Regions from separate parts of the Halomonas sp. DP3Y7-2 genome, predicted to be linked through region 2. Evidence: predicted binding sites of a transcription regulator. Region 2 holds the regulator's gene; each other region holds the start of a gene.

Region 1 (4,278 bases), on a different contig from region 2:
CCCGTCCGGCGTAGTCCCGGTTTTCTTGCCGTAGACCACATTGGAGGTGATGGTCAGCACAGACTGGGTAGGCTCGGCGCCACGGTAGGTCTTGAGCTGGCGAATCTTGTTCATGAAGACTTCCACCAGCTGACAGGCGATATCATCAACCCGTGCATCGTTATTGCCAAAACACGGGTGGTCACCGTCGATCTTGAAGTCCACCGCCACACCGTCTTCGTCGCGCACTGGGCGCACGGTGGCATACTTGATCGCGGACAGTGAGTCCGCCGCCACCGATAGCCCGGCGATACCGCAGGCCATGGTGCGCTTGACGTCAAGATCATGCAGCGCCATCAGGGCCGCTTCGTAACTGTACTTGTCGTGCATGTAGTGGATGGCATTCAGCGCGGTGACGTATTGCCGTGCCAGCCAGTCCATCAGACCATCCATACGCTGCCAGACGTCATCGAAGTCCAGCACCTCATCACGGATCGGCTCGCTCTTTGGCCCCACCTGAATCTTGAGCTTCTCATCGACGCCACCGTTGATCGTGTACAGCAGCGTCTTGGCCAGGTTGGCACGAGCGCCAAAGAACTGCATCTGCTTGCCGATCACCATGGGGGACACGCAGCAGGCAATCGCGTAGTCATCGGAGGCAAAGTCCTGGCGCATCAGATCGTCGTTCTCGTACTGGATCGACGAGGTGTCGATAGACACCTTGGCGCAGTAGCGCTTGAACCCCTCTGGCAGCTGCTCTGACCACAGCACGGTCAGGTTGGGCTCAGGACTTGGGCCCATGGTGTACAGACTGTTGAGGAAACGGAAGCTGGTACGGGTGACCAGCGTGCGTCCGTCCTGGGCCATGCCCCCCAGGCACTCGGTCGCCCAGATGGGGTCGCCGGAAAACAGTTCGTCGTACTCAGGCGTGCGCAGGAAGCGCACCATGCGCAGCTTCATGATGAAGTGGTCGACCAGCTCCTGGGCCCCCACTTCATCGATCACTCCATGGCTCAGATCGCGCTCCAGGTAGATGTCGAGGAAGCTGGAGGTACGCCCCAGCGACATGGCCGCGCCATTCTGGGACTTCACCGCAGCCAGGTAGCCGAAGTAGGTCCACTGAATGGCTTCCTGAGCCGTGGTGGCCGGCACCGAGATATCGAAGCCGTACTTGGCCGCCATCTCTTTCAGCTGGTCCAGCGCACGATACTGCTCGGCGACCTCTTCACGCAGCTGAATGACCGCCTCCAGATCATCGCCCTGTTCAAAGCGTGACTGCAGAGAAGCAAACTGGGCCTGTTTGTCGGCCATCAGGAAGTCGACACCGTAAAGCGCGACCCGGCGATAGTCACCGATGATGCGGCCGCGTCCGTAGGCATCAGGGAGTCCTGTCAGCACGCCGGACTTGCGACACTTGAGGATGTCCGGGGTGTAGACATCGAACACGCCCTGGTTATGGGTCTTGCGAAACTCGGTGAAGATCTTCTTCACCTGCGGATCCAGCTCGCGGCCGTAGGCCTGACAGGACCCTTCCACCATCTTGATCCCACCATTGGGCATGATGGCCCGCTTCAAGGGTGCCTCGGTCTGCAGACCGACAATGGTCTCGAGAGACGCATCGATGTAGCCGGCGTCATGGGCGGTGATGGAGGACACCAGCGAGGTGTCGAAGTCCAGCGGCGCGTGGGTGGCATTCTCCTGCTTGATGCCCTCCATGACCCGGTCCCACAGTGCGCGGGTGCTCGTGGCGGGCTCTGCCACCAGAAAATGCTCGTCGCCTTCATAGGGCGTCACGTTGGCCAGCAGGAAGTCGCGTACGTTGACCCCCTCTTTCCACGCGGTGCCCGCAAACCCTTCCCACGCCTGTGCGAATTGCTCTTTCATCGACTTGCCCCTCAACAAAAGGAAATACGAAACTAGTGCAGATTCACTGCGCCCCTCTATCCATCGGAGGGGGCAGCAAAGCTTGAAGATCGGTGGCAGCGCGGTCGTCACTTCGATGGTGACGTGGATGCAGCGCTCTTGCTGGGCGAGACAACCTCTGACCCAGCGGGACCATTCGACTTTAGCAGTAGAGGGACAGCCCGGACTTGACCCGTATCAGCGTCCAATAAGGTCGCGGCGCAACTGGCGATTTAGCGCATCAGGGAGGATAAACAGGCGAGAGGGTCAGCGAGCAGAGCGCGCCATAAAAAGGCGACGCCACCCGAAGGTGGCGCCGCCCTGGCGCAACGATGGCGCTATGTACCCAGAGGTACGCCGATCAATCTGCCGGCCTGTTGTCAGGCGCTGAGCAAGGCATTCAGACGCTTGACGTAGGCAGCGGGATCATCGAGATGGCCGCCCTCGGCGATAATCGCCTGATCAAGCAGAATCCTGGCGAGATCGGCAAAGCCCTCGTCGCCGGCCGCTTCGAGACGCGCGACGAGCGCATGCTCCGGGTTGAGTTCGAGGATCGGCTTGACCTCCGGCAGGCTCTGGCCCGCCGCTTCCATGATGCGGCGCATCTGGAAGCCCATCTCGTGCTCAGGCAGGACCACACAGGCAGGAGAATCCGTCAGGCGATGGGTGACCTTGACCTCCTGGACCTCGTCTCCCAGTGCCTCTTTCACCCGCTTGACCAGGTCTTCCTTGGCCTTGGCGGTCTCCTCCTGGGCCTTCTTCTCTTCCTCGTTCTCGACATCACCAAGATCGAGGTCACCCTTGGCCACATCGACCAGCTTCTTGCCATCGAACTCGGTAAGGTGGCTCATCAGCCACTCATCGATCCGGTCGTGCAGCAGCAGTACCTCGATACCCTTCTTGCGGAAGATCTCCAGATGGGGGCTATTCTTGGTCGCATTGAAGCCGTCGGCGACGATGTAATAGATCTTGTCCTGACCCTCTTTCATCCGCTCGACATAGTCGGCCAGTGACTGGTCCTGGGTGGCGCTGTCGGTGTGAGTACTGGAGAAGCGCAGCAGGCCACTGATCTTGTCGCGGTTGGCGAAGTCTTCCGCCGGGCCTTCCTTCAACACGGCGCCAAAGGTGTTCCAGAAGCTCTGATAGGCCTCCTTGTCCTTCGACAGCTTCTTCAGCATGTCCAGCGCACGCTTGGTCAGCGCGGACTTGATCTTGTCGACCTTGGGATCCTGCTGCAGCAGTTCGCGGGACACGTTCAGCGACAGGTCGCGGGTATCCAGCACGCCCTTGATGAAGCGCAGGTAGAGCGGCAGGAACTGCTCAGCGTCGTCCATGATGAACACACGCTGCACATACAGTTTCACCCCACGGGCACCATCACGCTCGTACAGGTCGAAGGGAGCACGGCCCGGCACGTACAGCAGGCTGGTGTACTCCAGGTTGCCTTCGACCTTGTTATGGCTCCAGGCCAGCGGGTCGGAGAAGTCATGAGCCACATGCTTGTAGAAGGCCTTGTACTCATCATCCGACACCTCGCCCTTGGGACGAACCCACAGCGCTGTCGCCTCGTTGATGGTCTCCCAGGTGGTGACTTCACTACCGTCGACCTCATTGCCTTCGTCGTCGGTCGCCTTTTCCGTGCGCGGCATTTTCACCGGCACTTCGATGTGGTCGGAGTACTTGCGCACCAGACTCTGCAGGCGATAGTCATCGGCGAACTCGCTGGCATCATCCTTCAGGTGCAGGATGATCTCGGTACCGTGCTTCTCGCGCTCAAGCTCGGCCACCACAAACTCACCTTCGCCCTTCGAACGCCACTCGACGCCCGCATCCGCTGCGTCTCCCGCCTTGCGCGTGCGCACCGTGATCTCGTCGGCGACGATAAAGCCCGAGTAGAACCCGACACCGAACTGACCGATCAGCTTGGCGTCCTTCTGCTGCTCGCCGGATAGCTGATTCAGGAACTCCGCGGTGCCGCTCTTGGCGATCGTGCCGAGGTTGGCGATCACATCGTCGCGATTCATGCCGATACCGTTGTCACGAATCGTCACCGTCTTGGCGTCACTGTCGTGCTCGATCTCGACACGCAGTTCGCTGTCGCCTTCATACAGGGCGTCGTTGTCCAGAGCGGCGTAACGGAGCTTGTCGCAGGCATCCGCTGCGTTGGAAATCAGCTCCCGAAGAAAGATCTCGCGGTTGGAATACAGCGAGTGGATCATCAAGTTGAGAAGCTGCTTGACCTCGGTCTGAAAGCCCAGGGTTTCTTCGTGAGTAGCGGTGGTCATGGTAGGTCGAACCCCTTTCGACATAGCGTTTTCCGGACCAGTGCCGGGGCACTGGCGTTCCAGAGTGTGCGACGCGGGTAGCGAGGCGTCAGGGCATCCCCTGTCGGCGCTC
Region 2 (4,278 bases):
CTGCAGCCGACTTTCGAACAATTGGCAGAGCGCCTGGGAGTGCCGATCATGGGACGGCATACCGCATTGGGTGATGCCGTCACTACGGCACTGATGCATTTGCGGCTGGACGCCGACGCGCTGGCCGAGTCGTCCCGATGATTCCATCCACGCCGCTGTCACGACGCGTGACCTGGGACGAGCGGCGTGTCAGGTGCCGTAGTCACCGTAATGGGGAGATCTTTGCATGAGCCTTCATGGTCTGATGATGTTGCTTGAGCCGACCTTGCTATCGCTTGGCCTGTTGGCTGTGATGGTGGCTTACTGCCAGTACTATCGCCGCACCCGTGACCTGTGGGGGATGGTCAAGTTCTGGGAGAAGCGTCTGACGCTGACGGTGAGTGAGCACGCCTGGCAACGCTTCGGCATCTTGCTGCTGTTGCTTGGTGTGGTGGCGCGCTATCTGCTGGCACTACAAGTCGTCTAGCCACAGGTCGTCTTGTCACAGGTCCTCTCTTCACAGGGCGGCTAGTCACAGGGCGGCTAGTCACAGGGCGGCTAGTCAAAAGCACCTTGGCCCAGGACACGCGGTTGTGAACCAGCGTAATCGCAGGGGTGAGTGGTTGCTGACTTCTTCGCCTGTGGCGGACGTGAGTGATAGACTAGCGGGTCTTCATTTTCAGCCGTGATGTGCCCTGCCCATGTCTGCTCAGCCCGCTTCCGCCTCCCTGTTTGATCCCCGTGTCCTCGACCGTCGTGATGCCGCGTCCCCGGCAGCTGACGACGAGCGCGCCCAGGCCAAGGCCAAGCGCGAGTTCAACAAGCTGCAGAAGCGTCTGCGGCGTCAGACCGGCAACGCCATCATCGATTACGGCATGATTCAGGAAGGCGATAAGGTCATGGTATGCCTGTCCGGCGGCAAGGACAGCTACACCATGCTCGAGATTCTTCGCAGCCTGCAGCGCAATGCGCCGGTGAACTTCTCCCTGGTGGCGGTCAACCTCGACCAGAAGCAGCCCGGCTTTCCCGAGCACGTGCTACCGGACTACCTGGACAGCATTGGCGTGGACTACCACATCCTCGAGCGTGACACCTACTCGGTGGTGAAGGAAAAGACCCCCGAGGGCAAGACCACCTGCGCGCTGTGCTCGCGACTGCGCCGAGGGTCGCTGTACGGTTTTGCGGAAGAGATCGGTGCGACCAAGATTGCCCTGGGACACCACCGCGAGGATATTCTCGAGACGCTGTTCCTCAACATGTTCTTCGGGGGAAGTCTCAAGGCCATGCCGCCCAAGCTGCTGTCCGATGATGGCAAGAACATTGTCATCCGGCCGCTGGCGTACTGCCGCGAGGCGGACATCCAGGCCTACAGCGATGCCATGGCCTTTCCGATCATTCCCTGCAACCTCTGCGGTTCGCAGCCCAACCTGCAGCGCCAGGTGGTGAAGGAAATGCTGGCAGAGTGGGAGGCCAAGCACCCAGGGCGCCTGGAGAGCATGTTCAAGGCCGTGACCAACGTGGCACCCTCGCAGCTGGCAGACCGCGAGCTGTTCGACTTTGAAGGTCTGGAGGCCGTGCAGGCGCATCGCCAGGCTCGGCGTATTGATATCGTTGACGCCGACTAAGCTCCCCTGAACAAGCCCATGCTGAACATGCCTTGCTGAAAAGGCACTGCTGAAAAGGCACTGCTGAAGCGCGAAGCGAGCTAGGGCCACATCACGCAGTGGCCCTCTTCAATGTCTGAACGCTCGTCCCGATAAGATAGCAAGAGGCCGCATCCTGGGATGCGGCCTCTTTTGTTGATGGAGCCGGTATATCGTCGCCCTACCTAAGGGGGGGCTGGGCTCGTGGCGTGGCACGACGTCTATCGGTCGCTGTCGGCCGCAGGCCCTGTCAGCGCCGCGGATCAGCTGGCGTCGGTGTCAGCCAGGTTCGACAGTGAGGCGAGGTCCAGGATATTGACCTCCCGTCCAGAGACCGCCACTAGGTCCTGCTGTTGAAAGCGTCCCAGAATGCGGCTGACCGTTTCGACGGCAAGTCCCAGGTGGTTGCCGATATCTGCCCGGGACATGGACAGGCGGAAGCTGAACGGCGAGTAGCCGCGGCGTCGGAAACGGTCCGACAGACCGAGGAAGAAGCAGGCCAGTCGTTGGTCAGCGGTCTTGCGCGACAGCAGCTGCATCATGCGGCGATCCTCGCGCAGCTCCTTGCTGAGGGTGCGGAACAGTTGCGCGCGTAGTTCCGGCAGCGTCTGGGTCAGGGCGTCAAGGCGATCGAAGGGAATCTCACATACGGTCGTGGTCTCGAGTGCCACCACGCTGCCGGGATATCTGCCGTCGTCTATGCCATCCAGGCCGACCAGTTCACTGGGCAAGAAGAAGTTGGTCAGCTGCGCTTCGCCACTACCCTCCGTGGTGATCTGCTTGAGGCTACCGGAGCGAACCGCGAAGACGCTCGTGAAGCGATCTCCCTGCTCGACCAGGCGAGTGCCCTTCTTGATCGGAGGATGACGGCGGATAATGGAATCGAAGCGCTCGAGGTCAGCGGTCTCCAGCGACAACGGAAGGCACAGGGAGCTCAAGCTGCAGGACTCGCAACGAGTCTCATGTAGCATGGGGCGCCGTCGATCTTGGGCCGATGGACTCATTCGCAGCTCCTGTGGGTCTGGGGTTCATGATGAGCAGGGCATGTAGGAAACTGGCTTACCCTTGCTGCATGCTATTGTCGCTATTCTACACGCAGATATTGGGTCAAAGGTGCATATACCTCTTTTGCCTCAATAATCTGACGGCGATATGATGATCGTCAATTTCCTACAATTTGTAGGATATTCCATACGGCTAAACCGACAATCATGCCCGCTGCCATAAATCGTGTGGCAGGGTGTGCCAGCAAACTCTGCAGTTGGCGCGCAGCAACCCCTGTTGTCACCAGTGCCGGCAGCGTCCCCAGGCCAAAGCAGAGCATGAGTAGTGCTCCATGGACAGGGTCTGCGATGGCCATGCTCCATGCCAGCATGGAATACACCAGGCCACAGGGCAGCCAGCCCCAGATGGCTCCGAGTGCAACCGCCTGAGGTAGCTTGACCACTGGCAACAGGCGACGTCCTGCTGGCTCCAGGTACCTCCACAGGCGCTGGCCCAATGCCTCCAGCCAGCGTAGCCCTTTCCACAGGTTGGCAATGTAAAGCGCCATCGTGATCAGCATCAGGCTGGCAACCACCTGCAGCAGGTCCCGCATGCCCGGTGCCAGCGCCACCACAGAGCCTAGGCTTGCGACCATAGCGCCTGCCAGGCAGTAGCTGAACAGACGTCCCGAGTTGTAGCCAAGTAGTAAAATTCCTACACGAACAGGGTGGCGCATGCTCGGGGGAATGGCAAAGGTCAGGGCGCTCATTATACCGCCGCACATGCCGATGCAATGTGCTCCGCCAAGCAGCCCGAAGACAAAAGCCGCCATCGCGGGCGGCAGGTCTAGACCTACTGGGTTCATGCGTTCTGCTCAGGATCCAGGGGGTGGCGTGGAATCATGCTCGTCGGCTATTGCGTCATCGACCGGCGTCTCTTTTGCCGGCTTTCTGGATGGGTTCGGTGTCGGCGGGTCTTCGTCCTCGAACAGGATGCGATAGGCAGGACCCTCCAGATCGTCGAATTGATCGTTGCGAACCGCCCAGAAAAACGCCCATACCGCGAGACTCAACAGGATCAGCGACAGCGGTATCAACAGATAGAGAATGTTCATTGAGCATGTGCCGCTACGGCAAGACGTGAGGGTGATGGCGGCGCCGCGCGTCTCAGGCGAAGGGCATTGCCTATGACCAGCAGTGAGCTGATCGACATGCCGATGGCGGCGAGCCACGGAGGCACGAAGCCCAACGCGGCGGCGGGCAGCGCGACGACGTTGTAGAGCACTGACCAGGCGAGGTTCTGGCGAATGATGCGGCGCGTCTGGCGTGCGCTATGGATAGCCTGGACGATACGCTCCAGCGGCTCGCCGAGCAAGATCAGGTCGGCGCGAGTGCGTGTCAGGTCACTGGCGCCAGCAACGGCAATGGCGAGGTCCGCCCCGGCCAGAACGGGCACATCGTTGATGCCATCTCCCACCATGGCAACGACCTCTCCCGCTTGCTGACGCTTGCGGACCAATGTGAGCTTGTCCTCGGGACTGGCGTTGCCGTGCCACTGCGCTACCCCCAGCTGATCGGCCAGTGGCTGAACGTTGCCGGGTCGATCGCCGGACAGGATCTCGATCTCGATACCCGCTTCGCGGATAGCCGCAAGGGTCATGGCGGCGTCTGTG
Region 3 (4,278 bases), on a different contig from region 2:
GGCGGCTCGGTTGACCGCCTTCTCGAGAAGGCGATTGCGTATCCGATAGTCGATGGTCAGACTGACCCGGGTGCCCTCTTCCACGTGCTCAAGGTCATAGCGCCCTTCATTGCTGACCCCATCGACCGATTGCCACGCCAGCCGGTACGGTGCCGACTTCTCGGTCACCTGCACATCGAAGGTCCAGTCCATCGCCACCGCGTGAACGTGCCAGCGGTAACGATCATCTCCCAAGGCTTCGATCGAGGTGATCAGGTCGGAGTAGTCGGCGAAGTCCTCGACGTTCTCGAGCAGGGCGAACACCCGCTCCGGTGGCGCGGCGAGAACAGCGCTATGTTCAATGGTGGCCATGGCAGCATCCTGAGCCAGAAAGTCCCGGCGCCCGCTCAACCCGTGGCGCCACTTGAGCCCGAGGCTTTGTCCGAAAAGTCGACGAGCGAAGGTTAGACAAGGCAAACATCGGTGAGAAAGCGCAGTTTACGAGGTGTAAATGAGCATTTTAAGTTGATTTTTAACGCCGTATCACCAAGCGCAGGCACTTTTCGTACAAGCCCCAGCATCAGGGTTGCACGTCTTCCTGTAAAGGTACGGCACCCTGGCGAGCAGCGGGAAGATCCCTCAGCAGCAGCCCAAAGCCAAGCGCCTCCTGGCTGCGCGCCGCAGCGCTCAATGACTCGCCCTCCAACGCCAGGCGCACGCGGTGCCCGTCGCCAGGCGCCACCTCCAGGGGACGACCGCTGGACGACATCATTGCCTTTAGGGTAAAGCGCCGATTGCCGGTCGGCAGCATCAACTCCACCCCATCCCCGACTTCGAAGCGGTTCTTGACGGCAACCTCGAGCCACCCTTCACGCTCCATGCCCAGCACCTCCCCCACAAACTGCTGGTGCACGCCAATCGAGTGCCCGCGCTCGTAGTTCTGATACTCGTCGTGTACGTGACGGCGGTAGAAGCCTTCTGTATAGCCGCGATTGGCGAGGTTCTCGAGCTCATCCATCAGTCGCCTGTCGAACGGCCGTCCCGCCACGGCATCGTCGATGGCACGACGATAGACCTGGGCGGTGCGGGCAACGTAATAGGGAGACTTGGTGCGTCCTTCGATCTTCAGCGAGCTGACGCCCATCTCGACTAGCCTTGCCACGTGCTGGACCGCTCGCAAGTCCTTGGAATTCATGATGTAGCTGCCGTGCTCGTCCTCATGGACCGGCATCAGCTCCCCCGAGCGCTGCGGGTCCTCGATCAACACCGACGGCTGAGCGCTGGTCGGCACCAGGTCGCCACAGTCATCCGTGGTGGCCGCGTGAGTCTGGTACTGCCAGCGGCAGGCATTGGTGCAGGTCCCCTGGTTGGGGTCTCGGCGATTGAAGTAACCGGACAACAGGCAGCGGCCTGAGTAGGCGATGCACAGCGCCCCGTGAACAAAAGTCTCGATTTCGAGACTCGGACACTCGGCGCGAATCTCGGCGATTTCCTCAAGGGACAGCTCCCGTGACAGGATGATCCGGGATATCCCCTGGGCCTGCCAGAACCGGGCCGCCGCGTGGTTGACCACGTTGGCCTGCACCGACAGGTGAATGGGCTGTTCGGGCCAGCGCTCCCGCACCATCATGATCAGGCCTGGATCGGACATGATCAGTGCGTCGGGTGACGCCTCGACAATCGGCGCCATGTCATCGAGGTAGGTTCGCAGCTTGGCGTTATGCGGGGCGATGTTGGACGCCACGTAAAAGCGTTTTCCCCGGCTGCGGGCGTGTTCGATACCACGTAGCAGATTATCCAAGCCAAAGTCGTTGTTGCGCACCCGCAGCGAATAGCGGGGCTGACCCGCGTAGACCGCATCCGCACCGTAGGCAAAGGCGAAACGCATATGGCGATAGGTGCCGGCCGGGGACAGCAGTTCAGGGGCATGCATGGTGGCGATTCTCGTCAGGGGTGATGGTCAAGGCAACACGCGGTGCGTATGTCTAGCCAGGCCTGGCTAGACATCCTGGTTCCTTCTACAGCTCAGACACCGCAGTGCGGGCCCGGCAGCATGCCATGCCAGGGAACGTGCGATATTGACGAGGCGCAAATGATCGGCATCAAAGGTGCCTGGCCTTGTTCCCCACCTTTCGGTACCCTATACGGCGCCACAGGCAGGTGCTGGCGAGAGACTGCTCCAGCGCCGGCGTGTCTCGCTGACACTTGAGCCGCCCAAGCACTTAAGCAACTTAAGCAACTTAAGCACTTAAGCGACTTAAGCATTTAAGCCACTCAAGTCAGGCAGCGACATTGCCCATGGCATCTAGCCGGACCGGACCCCGGCCCCTGGCGACAACGAGTCGCCTCCCCCAAATTCTCCGACTCGAGATATTCAGCATGAGCCCTACTCCCGCCACCACCGTGGTGATCTACTCCGGTGGCATGGATTCCTATACCGTTCTTCATCGCGCCCTTCGCGAGGGCCTCAAGGTACATGCCCTGTCCTTCGACTACGGGCAGCGTCACGCCCGTGAACTCGAGGTGGCGCGGCAGGTGTGCCAGGAATTGAAGATTCCCCATCAAGTGGTCGACATCACCGCCATCCACGGCTTGATCGACAACTCCGCCTTGACCAATGCGGCCCGCGCCATGCCCGACGGGGACTACGCCGAGGACAACCTGAGTGCCACGGTGGTCCCGAACCGCAACATGGTGCTGCTATCACTGGCCATCGCCAAGGCGGTGAATATTGGCGCCAGCCGCGTGGACTACGGGGCTCATGGTGGTGATCACGTGCTCTACCCAGACTGTCGCCCGGAATTCGTGCACAAGATGAACGACGTGGCCGCCATCGCCAACTTCTCCCCGGTGGCCATACACGCGCCCTACCTCAATGCCAGCAAGAGCGACATCCTCGCCGATGGGCTTGCCATGGGCCTGGACTACCGCCACACCTGGACCTGCTACGAGGGACGCCCACTGGCCTGTGGCCGCTGCGGCAGCTGCCGTGAGCGCCTCGCCGCCTTCGCGGCCCAGGGAGTCACGGATCCGCTGGCCTATGCTGCAGCAGCAGACGCCCAACCGGCAGTCGGAGCCACGCAGGATGTATAGCGTCAAGGAAGCCTTCTATACCTTGCAGGGCGAAGGCGTACAGGCCGGGCGGGCCAGCGTGTTCTGTCGCTTTACTGGCTGCAACCTGTGGTCCGGTCGTGAGCAGGACCGCGCGAGCGCACAATGCCACTTCTGCGATACCGATTTCGTCGGCACGGACGGTCAGAACGGTGGGAAATTTTCCACTGCAGAGGCGCTGACCGCTCACCTCGCCTCACTCTGGCCCCACAGCGATTCCCGGGTCATTCCCTACGTGGTGTTTACCGGAGGGGAGCCCTTGCTGCAGCTCGACACACCGCTGATCGAGGCCATGCACAGGGCGGGCTTCGAGATCGGCGTCGAAACCAACGGCACGCTTCCGGCCCCGGAGGGCATCGACTGGCTGTGCGTCAGTCCCAAGGGCGCCGCCCCGCTGGCGCAGCGCCATGGTGACGAGCTGAAGCTGGTCTTTCCCCAGGCCGAGGCGCCGCCGGAGGCCTTTGAAGCGATGCAGTTCGATCACTTTCTGCTGCAGCCAATGGACACCTCGCTGGTCGCCAGCGATGCGCCTGCCACGCCACTGCAAGCCACCGTCGCCCACTGCATGGCTCATCCACGCTGGCGGCTGTCTCTGCAAACCCACAAGATCGCAGGAATCGACTGATGGCACTCTTTGTACGACGACTGACGCACCTCGACGTGTCGCTGTGGTGCCCGGACCGTGGTCTGATCGGGGCCAGCTGGCAAGTGGATGCCACCCTCGACGGTGAATTGGGTGAGGATGGCATGCTGTTTGACTTCGGCGAGGTCAAGCCATGGATCAAGTCACGCCTTGATAGCGGTGCCGACCATACACTGCTGGTGCCTACGCAAGCTCCGGGGGTAGAGGTCAGTGAGTGCCGTGAGGGACTGTGTGTGCGTACCTCATCGCCCTACCCCATGGAAGTCCGCGGCCCACGACAGGCGTTTACCCTGTTGCCCTGGCCACGAATCACCAAGACTGCCATGGCCGAGCATCTGTCGCGCCAACTGCTGCGCCATCCGCCAGAGCGGGTCGAGCACATCGAGCTATGCCTGAGCGATGAGTCGATTGACGGCGCCGCCTATACCTACAGCCACGGCCTCAGGCGCCACGCCGGGAACTGTCAGCGCATTGCCCACGGCCATCGTTCGCGGCTCGAGATCATCCAGCGCGGCAGTCGCCAGCCTGGACTTGAGGAGCACTAT

Evidence for each region. Region 2 encodes FNR, which switches genes on or off when oxygen is low (the NO sensors DNR and NnrR bind a similar motif). Its sites were predicted from a motif close to TTGATNTANATCAA; they were not measured.
Region 1: pflB (formate C-acetyltransferase) is a predicted target of FNR. The motif match lies at 2,070-2,083, and genes of this name have one in related genera.
Region 3: yegQ (tRNA 5-hydroxyuridine modification protein YegQ) is a predicted target of FNR. The motif match lies at 2,072-2,085, and genes of this name have one in related genera.

What each region holds. Positions count from the first base shown of each region.
Region 1 is NZ_JAHVKJ010000012.1:20,437-24,714, reverse strand. Features, by position in the region: gene pflB (formate C-acetyltransferase) at 1-1,863, opposite strand, end outside; gene htpG (molecular chaperone HtpG) at 2,262-4,166, opposite strand.
Region 2 is NZ_JAHVKJ010000007.1:297,033-301,310, forward strand. Features, by position in the region: gene KUV45_RS08250 (3'-5' exonuclease) at 1-141, shown strand, start outside; gene KUV45_RS08255 (hypothetical protein) at 227-466, shown strand; gene ttcA (tRNA 2-thiocytidine(32) synthetase TtcA) at 681-1,604, shown strand; gene fnr (fumarate/nitrate reduction transcriptional regulator Fnr) at 1,886-2,626, opposite strand; gene KUV45_RS08270 (sulfite exporter TauE/SafE family protein) at 2,785-3,471, opposite strand; gene ccoS (cbb3-type cytochrome oxidase assembly protein CcoS) at 3,481-3,720, opposite strand; gene KUV45_RS08280 (heavy metal translocating P-type ATPase) at 3,717-4,278, opposite strand, start outside.
Region 3 is NZ_JAHVKJ010000008.1:520,616-524,893, reverse strand. Features, by position in the region: gene KUV45_RS11930 (SRPBCC family protein) at 1-351, opposite strand, end outside; gene yegQ (tRNA 5-hydroxyuridine modification protein YegQ) at 560-1,912, opposite strand; gene queC (7-cyano-7-deazaguanine synthase QueC) at 2,359-3,072, shown strand; gene queE (7-carboxy-7-deazaguanine synthase) at 3,065-3,715, shown strand; gene KUV45_RS11910 (6-carboxytetrahydropterin synthase) at 3,715-4,278, shown strand, end outside.